One region of the Peribacillus sp. YIM B13472 genome, then DNA from elsewhere that is predicted to be linked to it. Evidence: riboswitches for the same ligand, from Rfam matches in the RefSeq annotation. Region 1 holds a riboswitch; the other holds the start of a gene.
The links. Region 1 has a riboswitch for ZMP and ZTP ahead of ACFX4I_RS11465 (glutamate/serine transporter AimA). Riboswitches for the same ligand answer to the same signal wherever they lie in the genome.
Positions count from the first base shown of each region.

Region 1 (7,693 bases):
ATGGTCATTTTCGCAGCGTTTTTCCTTCTTACAACAATCAGCGTGATGGCCATAATCGCAGCATTTGTTCTTCTTACAACAATCAGCGTGATGGTCATAATCGCAGCGTTTTCCGTTCTTACAACAATCAGCGTGATGGTCATTTTCGCAGCGTTTTCCGTTCTTACAACAATCATCGTGATGGTCATAATCGCAGCGTTTTCCCTTCTTATAACAATCAGTGTGATGGTCATAATCGCAGCGTTTTTTTTTCTTACAACAATCAGCGTGATGATCATAATCGCAGCGTTTTTCCTTCTTACAACAATCAGCGTGATGGTCATAATCGCAGCGTTTTTCCTTCTTACAACAATCAGCGTGATGGTCATAATCGCAGCGTTTTTTCTTCTTACAACAATCATCGTGATAAGACATAGAAATATCACTCCTTTTTTTGCTATACTTTAAGTTACTTTTCAAGGTCGCATTCTTTTGGACAATTATCCCTGATTCCTATCATATGAACATTTTCAAAAAATGAATGAGCACTCTCCCTATTTTGATTTTTGATACTTAAGACAGGTGGGCTTTATGTATGAAAAAATGGATTTATCAATAATTTTCCATTTGATTTTAATATCTACCTCAGAAAATGTTGTTTTATAAGTGTTACAATTATTTTGAGGTGGTAACTTTGTTTATTTCTCCAATGCTCTTGCACAAAAAAAGAGCAACCCTTCGAGGACAATGATTTCATTACTGAACTAAAGTTATCTAGACCTAATTATAAAAGACCTTAATAAATAAAGGAGAGTACATATTAGTCATGTATGTACTCTCCTTTTTTCTTTTAATGAACTAAAACTAGACTTGGGAGATGAAATGTTTGTACTTCCTGCCAATCCATTATTCAGCGGGATTGGATATAAACGTGTGGTAAAAGTTTAATTTTTCATTAGTTCCAATTTCCGAACACTTTTTAATAAAATAAAAAAACATGGTCATAAAGTAACCATGTTTTCTTTTTACTCATATAGCTGTGTCCACACTAAGAGTTATTTATTGATAAATTCTTTGTTGATTTTTTCAGCCTCAGCCATGTATTCTGTTTTAATCCCGCTCTTAACTCCCCACCAATAGAAGCAGAGTGCCAGACATGCGATGACCACCATATCCCAGCCAAATGTAAGAATATTTTTTCCGCCGAACTTCTCACTTCCAATATAAGAAATCAAAATCATACAACCTAAGTAAAGTAGCAGCCAAACACCTGATAAAAATTGTTTTTTGAATCCATTCCATTTATTTTTAGCTTGATAATAAAAGTAAATAGGTAGTCCAATGGCAATGATGAAAACGACTTCTCCTGTTAATGGCCAACGCGCCCAGTATAAAGTAAGCGATGCTAAAACAAATCCACAAGGTGCAATAATGGAAGCACCTTTTAAGTGAAAAGGACGGTTAAAATGAGAAGCAGTACGTCTTAAAGTTGCCAATGCAACCGGCCCCATGATATACGAAATAAGTGTAGCAACTGAAATCACTTCAGCAAGTACGCCCCATCCGCGGAATAAAAATAAAAAGATAAAACATACACCTAAGTTTAATAACATCGCTGGACGGGGAACACCATAAAGTGGATGTAATGTACCAAAGATATTCGGTAAGTACCCATTTTTCTGCATTCCATAAAGCATTCGTGAAGTTGTAGCTGTATAAGTGGTACCTGAACCAGACGGTGATACAAACGCATCTACATACAATACAATCGCTAACCAGTTAAGGCTAAGAGCAATTGCCAAATCTGCAAAAGGTGAATTAAAATTCAGATGACTCCATCCGTTTACGATCATAGACGGATCGACTGCACCAATAAAAACAACTTGTAAAATAACGTATATAAATCCTGCAATTAGAATAGACCCAATAACAGCAATTGGTATAGACTTATTCGGCGACTTCGCTTCGCCTGCCATATTAACGGGACTTTGAAATCCGTTAAACGCAAACACTATACCAGAAGTAGCTACTGCTGTTAAAACGCTTGCCCAACCATATGGTGCGATTCCTTGAGAACTTGTAAAGTTTTCACCATGGAATCCAGCAAAAAATAACGATCCTGCCATTACACCTGGAACAATTAATTTAAAAATAGTGATAAATGAATTTGCCTTAGCGAAAAGGTTAACTGTCCAATAGTTGATGAAGAAATAGAGCAATAATAATAAAGAAGCTATGAATAATCCTTTGGTCGTTAAGATATTGTTATCAACTAAAGAATGAGACCATCTGGCCCATTCCCAAGGCCACGTACTCATATATTGTACCGAAGCAATGGCCTCAACGGTAATAGTCGAAGCGATAGAAATCCAGTTCGCCCACGCAGCTAAAAATCCAATAAAAGAGCCATGCGAATATTGAGGATACTTAACCATTCCTCCAGCTTCAGGAAACATTGCCCCAAGCTCTGCGTAAGATAATGCAATAAATAAAATTACAACCATACCGATAATCCAAGAAAAAATAGCTGCTGGCCCAGCAATCTGGGCAGCTTTCCACGCTCCGAACAACCAACCTGAGCCGATAATAGAACCAATACCTGTCAGAGTTAAAGCAAAAGTCCCCATCTTTCTATGCATATTACTCATCTCTACCTACACCTCTTCCTAGGAAAATAAAAAACACTTGATCTATTTATAAATCAAGTGTTTGCCCAGGCGCGCGGCTTATACTCTATATGCTCCCCCATGGTACTCCATGTTGCGCCAGTTACATATAGAAAAATAGTTTTTTTTAGTATATAGGATTTTTAAAAATTTCACAACACTTGAAAAACATTTATATTTTATATATAATCTTATTTAATTTTCGTAATTACCTACAAAATTCATTTTGATTTGAAAAAATCAGGTGGATTAAAGCCCTAAAAACAAACATTCAATTTCAGAACACATGCTACATCAATATCATCATTTCTCTTTAACATTATACTTAAAAACCTTTAAGAGCTTATATGCGCAAAATAAATCGTTCGTATTTTACAAATTATAATATTTGCACAGAAGTAATGAACCAGTTAGTTAAAATCTTATGAACTAACAGAGGAAATACTTGGAATACTCCATACCTATATTACCTCCTTGTGGTATCGTTGGTTCGGCTTATCTTCCGTCTTTGACCAATTGGGCAATGACTTTAGCATTTTTCACATCATTTTTAGTAGGAGAATTATCTTTACTTCGTTTAACATGTATTGGATTGACTGATACGAATTTAATATTATTCTCTTTTAGAAGATGAGCTAGATTTAACCAGTAGTGACCGGTTGGCTCCATGCCTACAATCACTTGATTTAACTTACACCCTTTAACAAGTTGGGTAATCCAATCTAGAAACGAATGAAATCCTGCTTTCGTATTTTCAAAGAAACACGTTTTACCTAGTTCCAAACCTCTAAAATCTTGTGCTTGGCTATATCTACTCCGACAATTAAGGTTTCAGAAGTAATTTGAGAGATTTTATGATTTTGGTTATAATTCATTGTGAGGCCTCCAAATAGATGTATTTGTCCTTTTTAGCTGGCCAGCTCTGGACACATTCATTTTATCAAGAGGTCTTTTTTCGTTCAAACTTCATTTTCAGTTATTACAGGAATGCTGCCCCGTTAGCCATCCATGAATCGCAAAAATCGGCGATTCACCACAAAGAATGAAAATGGTTAGGAAGTGTCAATACTGATACTGACCTTAATCCAGTCAACCCTAATCTATAAGCTAATTTATTAACGCTCTCCTCTTTTTTTTAAACGATTGAGCAGGGTCTTCTTAAGTATTGTCATTTTTCATTTTTAAAGAAACTTATTTTCATGGTAGTTGATTAAGGATTATTGTAGGGTTGACACAAACTGTGCAATAAAAAAAGTTACCTTTCAGCAACTTAGGAGTAGAAATCCATTATTTATATTTAGTAAGCCAGTCAATTAATTGGTCATAGTTACTTGAGAACATTGCATTGTCTTTGGTATTAGACTGTTCAAGGTGAATTAGAATATCCCCTTCTTCTAATAAAAAAGCGACTGCAATGGTGTTCTCTAATATATTATTAGAGAACAATTTGTCTTTCCACAATTTTTGTACAGAAAAATGTTCTGGAGTATAACCTTTACGATTAACTAACAACTTATACTTTTTTCCTTGTCTAATAAATGAATAGCACGTTTTCTCAAATGAATTAAACCAGGTGTTTACATCAGCAAGGGTTATGAAACCTGTCAAATTAGTAATAATAATATCTTCAGAAATGGATGTACTTATATTTTTAACATTCAATTAAACAACAACTCCTTACCATCATTATAAACCAAATAATGGAAGGCACCATAAATTTTAATGTTGCACAGTTCGAATACACTGTGCTTGTGGAACTCCCTCAGTTTAATTCGATTTTCTCACAAATACTCGCTTATAAAGTAAATCCATGATCGTAGTATAACTAGGCATATTCCCCAATGTTTTTAATGGTGCAGTCATCATCGCAGGCTTTTCAACTATGACAGCCTCACTTTTTTCAGTTACCAATATACTTGTGACATTAGCTAAAGACGAGGATGCGATATGCTTGTTCTCACCAAAACCACCATAACTTATATGGAAGTTGTGGTGGTTTTGGTTAATTACGGAATAAGTGCATAGATAATTTATAAATGAAAAAAATTAGAGCTTATTTTCATTGAGGATTAGTAGGTTCTGAGTAGAATTCAACAAGATCTCCTCTTGCTAATATTTGATAATATTCGATAGGTCTTTCGAAAGAATCATAAGTGGTGCCTTCAATTGAAAGGCAAGGGTTTTCATTTCCTATTTTGAGTAATTTACTTTCAATCGGATCCGACAAAGATATTCGCATATACTGTTTTTGCTTTGTTAATTTTAATCCGTAAAATTCATCTAATACCTTGTACAAGGAAACCTTGGTAGATATATACTCTTCTATTTGTGAGCAAAATTTGTATGGTATTTGACTTAATTCTATAGCAACAGGGATATTATCAACAATTCTTAATCTTTTTAAAGAAAAAATCTCTTCCCCCGTAGAGATATTTAATTTACTCGCCAGAAATTCATCTGCTGTCTCTATTTTTGCAAATATTGTCTCGGTAGAGGGCTTTAAACCTTTATCTTCCATCCCTTTTGTAAAACTATTTACAGTAATAAAGTTCCATTGAATTTTACGATTCGAAATGAACGTACCTACCCCTACTCTTCGTTCTACAAACCCTTCTCTTTCCAAGGTAGAAAGCGCGTGTCTCGCTGTCATTCTACTTATTTTAAACTTTTCAGCTAACTCTCGCTCTGAAGGGATCTTGTCACCATACTTAAGATTCCCACTATTAATTTCCTCTATAAACATTGTTTTTAGTTTTTGATAATAAGGAATTCCATCAATTCCCTTTTCCATATTCTACATCATCCTTAATATTTTTCGATTTATCCATGTTACTAATACATATACATAAGTAGTGATTTACAACCTAAACATAAAGCTATTAAGAAGTATATCTCAAGAACTCATAACAACTTAAAGAATACCTTTTAATAAGATATAAAATCATATTTTCTTGTTATATAGCTATACTGTTTTCATAATTTTATTAACTTTTTAAAATATAGATTCAATAATTCCAATCAATAACCCTTCAAAATGAATAATATAACTCTGTTTGGAACGTTAGATTTGTGTAAACAATCTATTGATTGTACGTATAAAATACAATAAGAGGCGGACTCAAATAATAAAAGTTCCCGCCCCTTATAGTTTAAATGCACATTAAAAGATTATACCAAGTCTTTGGAAAGGTTAGTTTTTTTACTTAATCCATATCCAAATGCACCATAACTTTCACAGTTTTTTGCGGCTGCTATTGCTGCCTGGTTCAATGCCTCAGTTACATTATGATGTTGATGATAATGGACCAAAAACATGGAAATGAAGGAATCACCTGCTCCCAGGGTGTCAATCACTTTAGCTTCCACAATAGGCTGTTTATACACTTGGTCATCCACTAAAAATAGAGCACCTTTTTCTCCTCTTGTAATTCCAATGATTTTAGTTCCTAATTTTTTTGCATAATGCATTAATTCAATACACTGTGAGTCGTTTAGTTCACTTCCTGAAAAAAAACCATAATCAAGATACGGGCAAACCTCTTTAAGATATGCTTCTTCATGTCGTGAAGAAAAATCAAAAGAAATAGATATTTTTTTCGACAGCATAGGTAAATCTTGTTCTATATGGCTATACAAGCTTGTATGCATAAGATCATGAGTTGAAATATAGTTAAGATCGTTTTCATCAAAATTTAATTTTATTAGGCCTTGTACCCCTCCATTATTTGATCCGACAAAGATGCGGTCGTTATTTTCGTTAAGAGAGATAACCGATTCCCCATTTGGTCCATATGCTTTTCTAATCCTGGAGATATCAACACCTTCAGCTTTCAAGCTATTTACAATATGCTCAGCCGCTATATCGTTTCCGATAACTCCAATATATGAGCTTTGTTCCACTCCATACCTTTTACATAAAACAGCTATATTTAGAGCGTTTCCGCCTGGATAAATTTCACCACGGTCTTGATAATAATCAACGACATTGTCCCCTACCCCTACTATCTTCATTTCCCTTCACCTCAACATCTACATTTCATCTAAAAAGTAAGTAATTCCAATGAAAGTGAAGAATCTATTATTTAATTGAAAGTTATCTTACTTTTCCTAACTCAATAATCTAGAAGACCCTTTTTATCTTCAAATTTCTTTTCAGTATTAAACGGCATTTCTTGATAAAGTACTCAAAAATTTTCTGATACGTTCATTTCCATTCGTAGAATGAAAGAACCTTTCTGGTGGCGCATCTTGAACAATTACTCCCTGATCAATAAATATGACACGGTCACCTACTTCACGAGCAAAGCCCATTTCATGTGTGACTACGGCCATTGTCATGCCCTCCAATGCTAATTCCTTCATTACTATAAGAACTTCACCAACTAATTCAGGATCTAGAGCGGAAGTTGGTTCATCAAAAAGCAACATTTTAGGCTTCATAGCCAACGCTCTTGCAATGGCAATTCGTTGTTGCTGCCCACCGGAAAGAGAATGTGGAAACTGGTCGCGTTTATCTAGCAAGCCGACTTTCTTTAATAGATATTCTGCTTCCTGAATTGCTTTCTCTTTTTTGACTTTTCTTACGTGAATAGGTCCTTCAATAATGTTCTCAAGTACAGTTTTGTGTGCAAATAAATGAAAACCTTGAAATACCATTCCAATTTCAGCTCGAGATTTACTTAATTCCTTTTCATTTCGTGAAATATGCTTTCCATTTATGTCTTTATAGAGAATGGACTCACCTTCTAGCTTAATATCTCCTTCGGTAGGATACTCCAGAGCATTCATCATTCTCAAAAGCGTACTCTTTCCACTACCACTTGGTCCAACGATAACGACTACTTCACCCTTTCGCACTGATAGGTCAATCCCATTAATAACCTTCTTTTCATTAAAGGATTTTTTAAGATTGGCTAATTGTAACATTATTTTTATTACCTCTCTTTTCTAGATAATCTACAAGAATGGCCAGTGGATAATGTAAAATCCAATAAATGATCGCAATCATCGTGAATATCTGTATGTTTTGATATGTTGATGAGGCTAAT
Region 1 is NZ_JBHZPG010000011.1:106,428-114,120, forward strand. It holds gene ACFX4I_RS11460 (hypothetical protein) at 1-425, opposite strand, end outside; gene ACFX4I_RS11465 (glutamate/serine transporter AimA) at 1,035-2,627, opposite strand; ZMP/ZTP riboswitch at 2,684-2,762, opposite strand; partial or broken gene ACFX4I_RS11470 (IS110 family transposase) at 3,144-3,520, opposite strand; gene ACFX4I_RS11475 (STAS/SEC14 domain-containing protein) at 3,933-4,307, opposite strand; partial or broken gene ACFX4I_RS11480 (amino acid permease) at 4,471-4,611, shown strand; gene ACFX4I_RS11485 (GntR family transcriptional regulator) at 4,705-5,436, opposite strand; gene ACFX4I_RS11490 (PfkB family carbohydrate kinase) at 5,814-6,656, opposite strand; gene ACFX4I_RS11495 (amino acid ABC transporter ATP-binding protein) at 6,804-7,571, opposite strand; gene ACFX4I_RS11500 (amino acid ABC transporter permease) at 7,549-7,693, opposite strand, start outside.

Region 2 (7,693 bases), on a different contig from region 1:
ACTGATTTTGTTCTTTGCTATGTTGAATGCTCATACGAAGTCTAAATTACTTTTACACACTCGCTAAATCGCCTTCACTATAGTTCGTTTTTTATTTTTCCGTGTATGGTTCATTATAAATTTTTCAATATAATAAATGATAATGATAAACAGAGACATGATGCCAAAATACGTAACGATAACGCTTAAAGCGTTCGAACTTTCGAAGTGACCCTTTTCCCCTCTGAATCCACCTTCTAAAAGGCTTGCTTTTTCAAATGGGCCATCGCCCTCTTCGAAGCCGCCTTCCGGAAGGTTTGGTCGTTCTCCCCCTTCGAAGCCTCCATCTTGAAAGTTCGGTTTTTCTCCCCCTTTAAAGCCGCCTTCTGGCATTTGTGAAGAAGAAAGATTAAACACGCTCGCAACTCCTTGCACCTGCCTGATGAAATGTGTTGAGTACATTTGATAGCCTCCAAACACTAATAAGGCAACTGTTGCCACTCTTGCTAAAATTCCTAAGCTTGGTTTCGGGGCTTTGAAGTTAATCATATTTTTAAAAACATTTATTACCCATTTCCAATGTAATCCAACATGAGCTGCAACTAAAATAAGTGCTAAACACGAAATCGATATATGAGAAACTTTAAACCATTGTTCATTTCCAACGTTGATATTCGGGAATACAACTCTTGAAATAAAAATACCACTGATCATAATGAAGGTCATTGTAATTAACAACATTACGTTTAAAAAGTAACCAAATTTTGTTCCAAGAGGCAGCTTGCGGTCAAATAATTTAATAGTAACTTTTTTTACCCATTGCCAATTGAGCAACACATGGGTGAAAAATAATATGGCAATAGCTAACCCGGCAATTTCGTGAAACGTTAATCCCCCTAATACTTGTTTATTAAAAAATAATACGAACGTAACGGCCATTAAAATATCTAACCCAAGCTTAACATACAGCATCTTTTTCATACTTTTTGTCCTCCTATGTAGTTTCTCCAAGCTTTCTTATATGTTTCAGGTGCTACCTGTTCCATGTACAACTCCTCCCTTTTCATAAGTGGTGAAACTTATTATGCAGAGTATTTCTTAACTTTTTATTAAGGCCTAAAGCAAAGGAGAAACGATTTTTAAGTTAAAGAATTAACGGGAGGATTTTTATCTTGGAAGACAGTACTAACAACTTCCTTACTTGAATGTGGTTGTTAAAACCGGTGCGATTCTTTAATAAGGTTCCTGAACTGTACGTACGTTCCAAAGGATGCAGGAATGAATGCCATTTTGCTAAAAAAATTCAACAAAATTAAAAAGCCCCAACTCCTTAAAGGAATTGAGGCTTTCACTTATCAATTGAATTAATTTAGATAATACGAGTTGTAACGATACCTTCGATTTGTTTGATTTTTTCTTCCAAGCCAGGAATGATATCGCCGTTTACTTCACCTTCGATGTCGATGATCGTATATGCATATCCCCCACGGCTTCTGTTAACCATGTCAGCAATGTTCAGATTAAAGCCAGATACAGCCAGTGTGATTTGCCCAACCATGTTCGGAACGTTTTCGTGGAAAGTTGCCACACGACGGTTTCCTGTATAAGGAATGGAAGTATTCGGGAAATTCACAGAGTTCTTGATGTTCCCTGTTTCTAAAAAGGTCTTCAACTGACGAGCTGCCATGATGGCACAGTTTTCCTCTGATTCAAGCGTAGAGGCACCAAGATGCGGAATGGGAACGACATTTTTCATTTTCAACACGTTTTCATTCGGGAAGTCAGTAATGAACTTGCCTACTTTTCCGCTTTCAAGTGCAGCTTGCATATCATCTTCATTCACTAGCTCGCCGCGTGAGAAATTCAAGATATGTACGCCCGGCTTCATGATGCTGAATGTTTCTTGGTTAAACATTCCTCTTGTGTCGTCAGTTAATGGAACGTGTACTGTAATATAATCAGATTCTGCAAACAATTCTTCAATCGTCATGGCGCGCTGTACATTGCGGGACAAGTTCCAAGCTGTATCAACAGAGATGAACGGGTCAAACCCAATGACATCCATGTCCAAATCCAGGGCATCATTCGCTACAAGTGCACCGATTGCACCTAAACCGATTACGCCAAGAGTTTTCCCCTTGATTTCTTTACCAACGAATTGTTTCTTTCCTGCTTCAACAAGCTTTGGAATTTGTTCTCCTTCGCCTTCAAGCGTCTTTGTCCAGGCCACACCTGCAAAAAGGTTACGAGATGAAGCCATTAATGACGTCAGCACCATTTCTTTTACAGCGTTTGCGTTAGCACCAGGTGTATTGAAAACGACAATTCCTTGCTCGGTGCATTTGTCGACCGGAATATTATTGACTCCAGCCCCTGCCCTTGCGATTGCCTTTAACTGATCGCCGAATTCCATAGTATGCATGTTAAAGCTGCGAAGAACGATCGCATCAGGGTTTTCACTGTCATTGTCGACCTTAAAATCGCCTTTATTGAATACATTCAGCCCGCTTTCGGCAATATTATTTAACGCTTTGATCGTTTTGACTTTTTCTAAAAGTAATGTGCTCATTTTGTTTGCTCCTCTTTTGATCATGATAGTTTTGAAATTTCAAAATACTTACAAGATTTTTAAGCCCATGAAAATCTGCATACTTTAAACCTTCACTATCTATTAATATACAGAAAGAGGCAAGGGATAAAATCCCTTACCTCTGCCCAGGCGAACGGCTACGACACTATGTGTTCCCTCACGGTTATCCGTGTTTCGCCAGTTGCACATAGTCTTTTTCATTTATTTTATTCTATCAAACTATTCAGCAATCTTCAATATCATTTTATAGGTTTATCTCTTTTTTTGCAGAAGCCACAACTCACCAGAAATATCGACGAAACTTACAGTTTTATCTCCGAAATTTGGAACATATCGACGAAAACTTTAGTTTTATCTCCGAAATTTGAAATATATCGACGAAAACTTTAGTTTTATCTCCGAAAAATGGAGAGTTTCATTATTCTTTTATTACAACTGTAAATAGTAAATTATATAGTTAAACAATTAAGATATCTTTGTATTACTTGCAAAATGGATAATATTAGTAAAAAATAGGTGGTATAGCAAACTAAAAAAAGGAGGAATCAATATGCTAATAAGAGAGGCAACGGTGGCTGATGCTGAAGGTATAGCAATAGTCCATGTGGATTGCTGGAGAACCACTTATAAAGATATAATGCCGAGTGATTTTTTAGATAATCTGTCTTATGGGAAAAGGAAAGAATTATGGAAAAGGAATATAACCAGTGATGAAAATTATGTTTATGTAGCTGAAAATAACGAGGGGAAGATAGTGGGATTTATAAGTGGCGGGAAAAGGGAAAATAATAAAGTTGAGGATTCTGGTGATTTAACTGCGATATATATCCTAGAAAATTTTCAAAGAATGGGGATAGGCAAGAAACTCATCAAAGAGTTATTCTTTAAATTCGACGAACTGGGATTTAAGACAATTTTCGTTGAGGTGCTTGAAGATAATAAATCTCGATACTTCTATGAGGCATTTGGTGCTGAATTGCTTAAAACCGAAAAAATCAAAATGGCTGGCACTGATTTGAATCTATTGATTTATGTGTGGAAGGATATTAGCCCAGTATTATTATGAATAAACTTCAGGTAAGATCGCTTACTTAACACTATAAAAAAGACACAGTCCTTCACGAAGGATTGTGCCTTGCTTTTGATTTAATTTTGATTAAATCCGCTTTCGTCCATGTAAAATACTTCCCAAGAATGTCCGTCGATATCCAGGAAACTCCAACCGTACATGAAACCATGATCAATGGCTTCATTAAAAGGCTTTCCGCCAACATCCAGTGCCCTATTCACGATCTCATCGACTTCTTCCTTACTTTTAACGGACAGGGCGACGATGGCTTCCGTGCTCGCTGCAGAATCCGGGATTTCCTTCTTGGTAAACGTTTTAAAGTAATCTTCCACCAATAACATGACATATATGGACTCGCTGATTACCATGCATGTCGCATTTTCATTGGTCATTTGCTCGTTAAACTCAAAGCCAACCTTTGTGAAAAATTCTACTGAGGCATCCAAATCTTTAACAGGCAAGTTTACAAAAATCTTTTCTGCTTGAACTCCCATCAAATTCACCCTCGCTTTATTTATTTGTTCACACACCTACTATTCGCTGCATTTTTCCATTATCCTGCTTGCAGCATAAAAGGAGAGATCTCCATGGAATCTTCCTTTTACTTCAAATAAACACTCAGAATCTCCGTTTCGTTAATCTGTGTCTGGGTGGCATTTGTTTTTTCCAGTTTTTCAACTAGCTCGCCATTCGTGATAACAATCGGAGTTACGATGCTTGGAGCTTTGGATTTTAGAAAATCGATATCAAATGTTACAAGCTTGTCTCCTGCTTTTACATTTTGCCCTTCTGCGACATGGACTTCAAATCCCTCACCATTAAGGTTAACTGTTTCCAATCCAATATGAATCAACAATTCAATGCCATGCTTTGTACGGAGGCCTAGTGCATGTTTGGTATGAAAAACCTGGATTACTTCTGCATCGATTGGAGATACGACCACCCCCTCCTCAGGAAGTATCGCTATTCCGTCCCCCATCATTTTACCGGAAAACACCGGATCCGGAACGTCTTCAATATTTATTACTTGTCCATTAATAGGAGCAAGCAGCTGTTCCACACTTTCTTTTTTACTGAATAATTTTTTGAACATACTATTTCCACCCTTCTCTATCGTATTGAATCTCACAATCAAATGTTAAATATTCAGTTAATTCTGATAATGGTTTCTGTTATTTTTTCTTTTTCAATTTGCCTTCTGCTTTCTTCTTTTTGTTCTCTTCCACTCTAAATATAACCATCTCGGTTATTAATTCATAAGGAATTGACTTGTTTAGCGGAAACTGAACGGCCCCTTTTGAACATTTATATTCAGATAAAGCAGCTTCAAAAGCAGTGATCGCGCTTGGAGTTGGATAGAATCCTATATGTTTTTTATAGGCAGCGAAATGTACCAGGTTTCCATATAAGACAAAAGTGGGCATTTGATAGCTTATCTTTTCTTCTGCATCCGGTGCTGCATCCTTGATGACCTTTCTTAACGTTAGTAGTATCTCCTGAACTTCTTCGGGAAATTTTATAATGTATTCATCAATTGAATGAAATGTATTGGTTCCTTCCATGAGTCTCCTTTCATAAACCAAAATTTCAATACCATTATTATAACATTTTCCCCCTCCACCAACCCGAGCTCATGTAAAGAGTCATTTTTTTAAGAACTCTTCCATTCTCTTCATTACACCTTCCAGCACGATGATCGTCCTTGAAGTATCGAAAGGTTCAATATCCAAGGAATGATTTGCATGCGTGATTTTATCCATGCTTATGTTCGGTTTATTTTCAATTGCTTGAATTTTATCTGGAATATAATGATGATCTTTTTCCCCTATAACTATATGTGCTGAATGATTGCTCCTCAATAACCCTTCAAAAATCGAATCGAACTTCAATAGTGGCGTAAGCAAAATCATTTTGGCTTTCATAAACCGTTCACTTTTCATAATTCCATTGATGATGGGGATGGTACCAAGTGATTTGCCTAAAAACACTGTTCCTTTATATTCATGGTTTTGAAGCACTTCCGTAATGACAGGATTAATATCATTAACAATCACTTTTGTGATATCTACCAATGGATGCTTGAAAATATCCTGATCGTAAGCGTAGTGAATATGTACGACATCATACTGATTTTGAAGCATCATCATTGTCGCATAATAGAATAACGGCTTCTCATATGTGTACCCCGCACCTGAAAACATAAAACAAACGGCTCGACTTCCGTTTTCAATATGTGTGTATGTAATTTCTTTTTCACTACTATTTACTTTTCTTTGGTTAACCTGCATGATAGATTCCCCCCATTATCCATTCTATAGTTTGCTCTATATATTCATTGGCTACCCGCTTCATTCCTCCTTGATTGCTGCTATCTAGATAGAATCCAAGAATAAGGTTTCGTTTTTTATCGGGAATAGTTATACTTTAGCTATCAACCTATTTTATGGAAATTACTTTTGATGATCGATCAATCCAGCCTTAAAGGAGAGTGTGTAATGAAAATCAAAACGTTATGTTTCATTCTTGTCCTGCTAGTCACTGGTTCCATGGGCACGATTCAAGCAAGTGCAAACGATCAAAAGGTGAAAGAACTGGATATCGGGGAGTCTTTCGATGGTGCGGAAGGCACGATGGTTCTGCAAAACTTAAAAAATGATAAAGTATATATCTATAACAAACAGAGAAGTAAAGTGCGCTACACTCCAGAATCGACATTCAAAGTCGCGAATGCATTAATCGGCTTGCAGACAAAAGCGGTGAGCGATGAGTATGAAGTGAAGCGCTGGGATGGCGTAATCAGGGAGTTTGAAGATTGGAACAGAGATCATACGCTGGCTTCAGCCATGAGGCATTCCGTGATCTGGTATTATCAAGCAATGGCCCGCGATATCGGGGCTGAAGACATGCAGCGATATGTGAACCTGATCGATTACGGCAATCGTGATATCTCTGGTGGGATCGATCAGTTCTGGCTCGACAGCAGCATAAAGATTTCTGCCCGGGAACAAGTCCAATTCATCGAAAACCTTGTAGAAGAAAAACTTCCTATCGATAAGCAGCATATGAGAACTGTTAAGAGAATCATGATCAATGAAGAAGCAGACTCATATGTCCTCCATGGAAAAACCGGGACACGCCTTTCTGATATGGGATTGGGCTGGTATGTGGGTTACATCGAAACGGACAAAGGCAAATGGGCCTTCGCCACCAACTTGGATGGCAGCGGAAGCAAAGCCAAGACGATTACGCTTGATGCCCTGAAAGAAATGGATATCATAAAAGAATAATAGTTCACGCATGCTCTTAATTCCTGGGCATGCGTTTTGCTTTGTCTTAAAAGTATCTGAAAAACCGGGGGGTACAAAGTTATTTGATTTCACCTGTACTTCACCTGATTTGTCAGCACACCCATTCAAAACTCTTCTAGGCAGCTTCTATAATCTTAATCATTTTATACTCTCCCTTTCTTCTAACTTTGAAAAATGAGTTTTTTTATATCGAATAGTTATTTGCTCAAGATCTCAATGTGCATCGTATTTATGCCCTGTTGACGATACGTGTTTATTTGATATAGTTTTAAAATAGTAATTCAAGACTGATTAAATCTCTTTATTAATTTATGTGAGTCGCCGTCACTGAATTTTAAGTGAATCCATCTAGAGCAATCCCTTCATAAACTCTTAAGACTAAATAAAGCAAAAATACTGCATCATATAAAATGGTGCTAAGGATTATTCGTTTGTAACGTTTATATAAACTCTGCATGAAATAAAAAATGGGCCACTAGCGAAAGGGGCACCTTCTGTGAAAACCATTCAAAGTCGCTTATTGTTAATGTTACTTCTTTTTATCATCTTACCGTATTTTTTATCAGTGTTTCTGATTTACGACTATACAAAAAATAGCGTTGAGAGACATGAGCTTGAAAATAGCCAAGAACAACTTCAGAAAAACGCTGAAGAACTGGAGCAATACTTTGATGACATGATTAATCTTCCATATATATTATATCGAAATCCCGATTTATTCCGGGTTTTTAAAAATGGTTTTGAAGA
Region 2 is NZ_JBHZPG010000028.1:32,223-39,915, forward strand. It holds gene ACFX4I_RS19105 (DUF4405 domain-containing protein) at 64-960, opposite strand; gene ACFX4I_RS19110 (phosphoglycerate dehydrogenase) at 1,349-2,548, opposite strand; ZMP/ZTP riboswitch at 2,686-2,764, opposite strand; gene ACFX4I_RS19115 (GNAT family N-acetyltransferase) at 3,120-3,635, shown strand; gene ACFX4I_RS19120 (VOC family protein) at 3,716-4,132, opposite strand; gene ACFX4I_RS19125 (PTS sugar transporter subunit IIA) at 4,240-4,731, opposite strand; gene ACFX4I_RS19130 (iron chaperone) at 4,811-5,200, opposite strand; gene ACFX4I_RS19135 (alpha/beta hydrolase) at 5,282-5,926, opposite strand; gene blaOXA (class D beta-lactamase) at 6,134-6,925, shown strand; gene ACFX4I_RS19145 (sensor histidine kinase) at 7,443-7,693, shown strand, end outside.
Region 2: another riboswitch for ZMP and ZTP. It lies ahead of ACFX4I_RS19110 (phosphoglycerate dehydrogenase); the one in region 1 lies ahead of ACFX4I_RS11465 (glutamate/serine transporter AimA).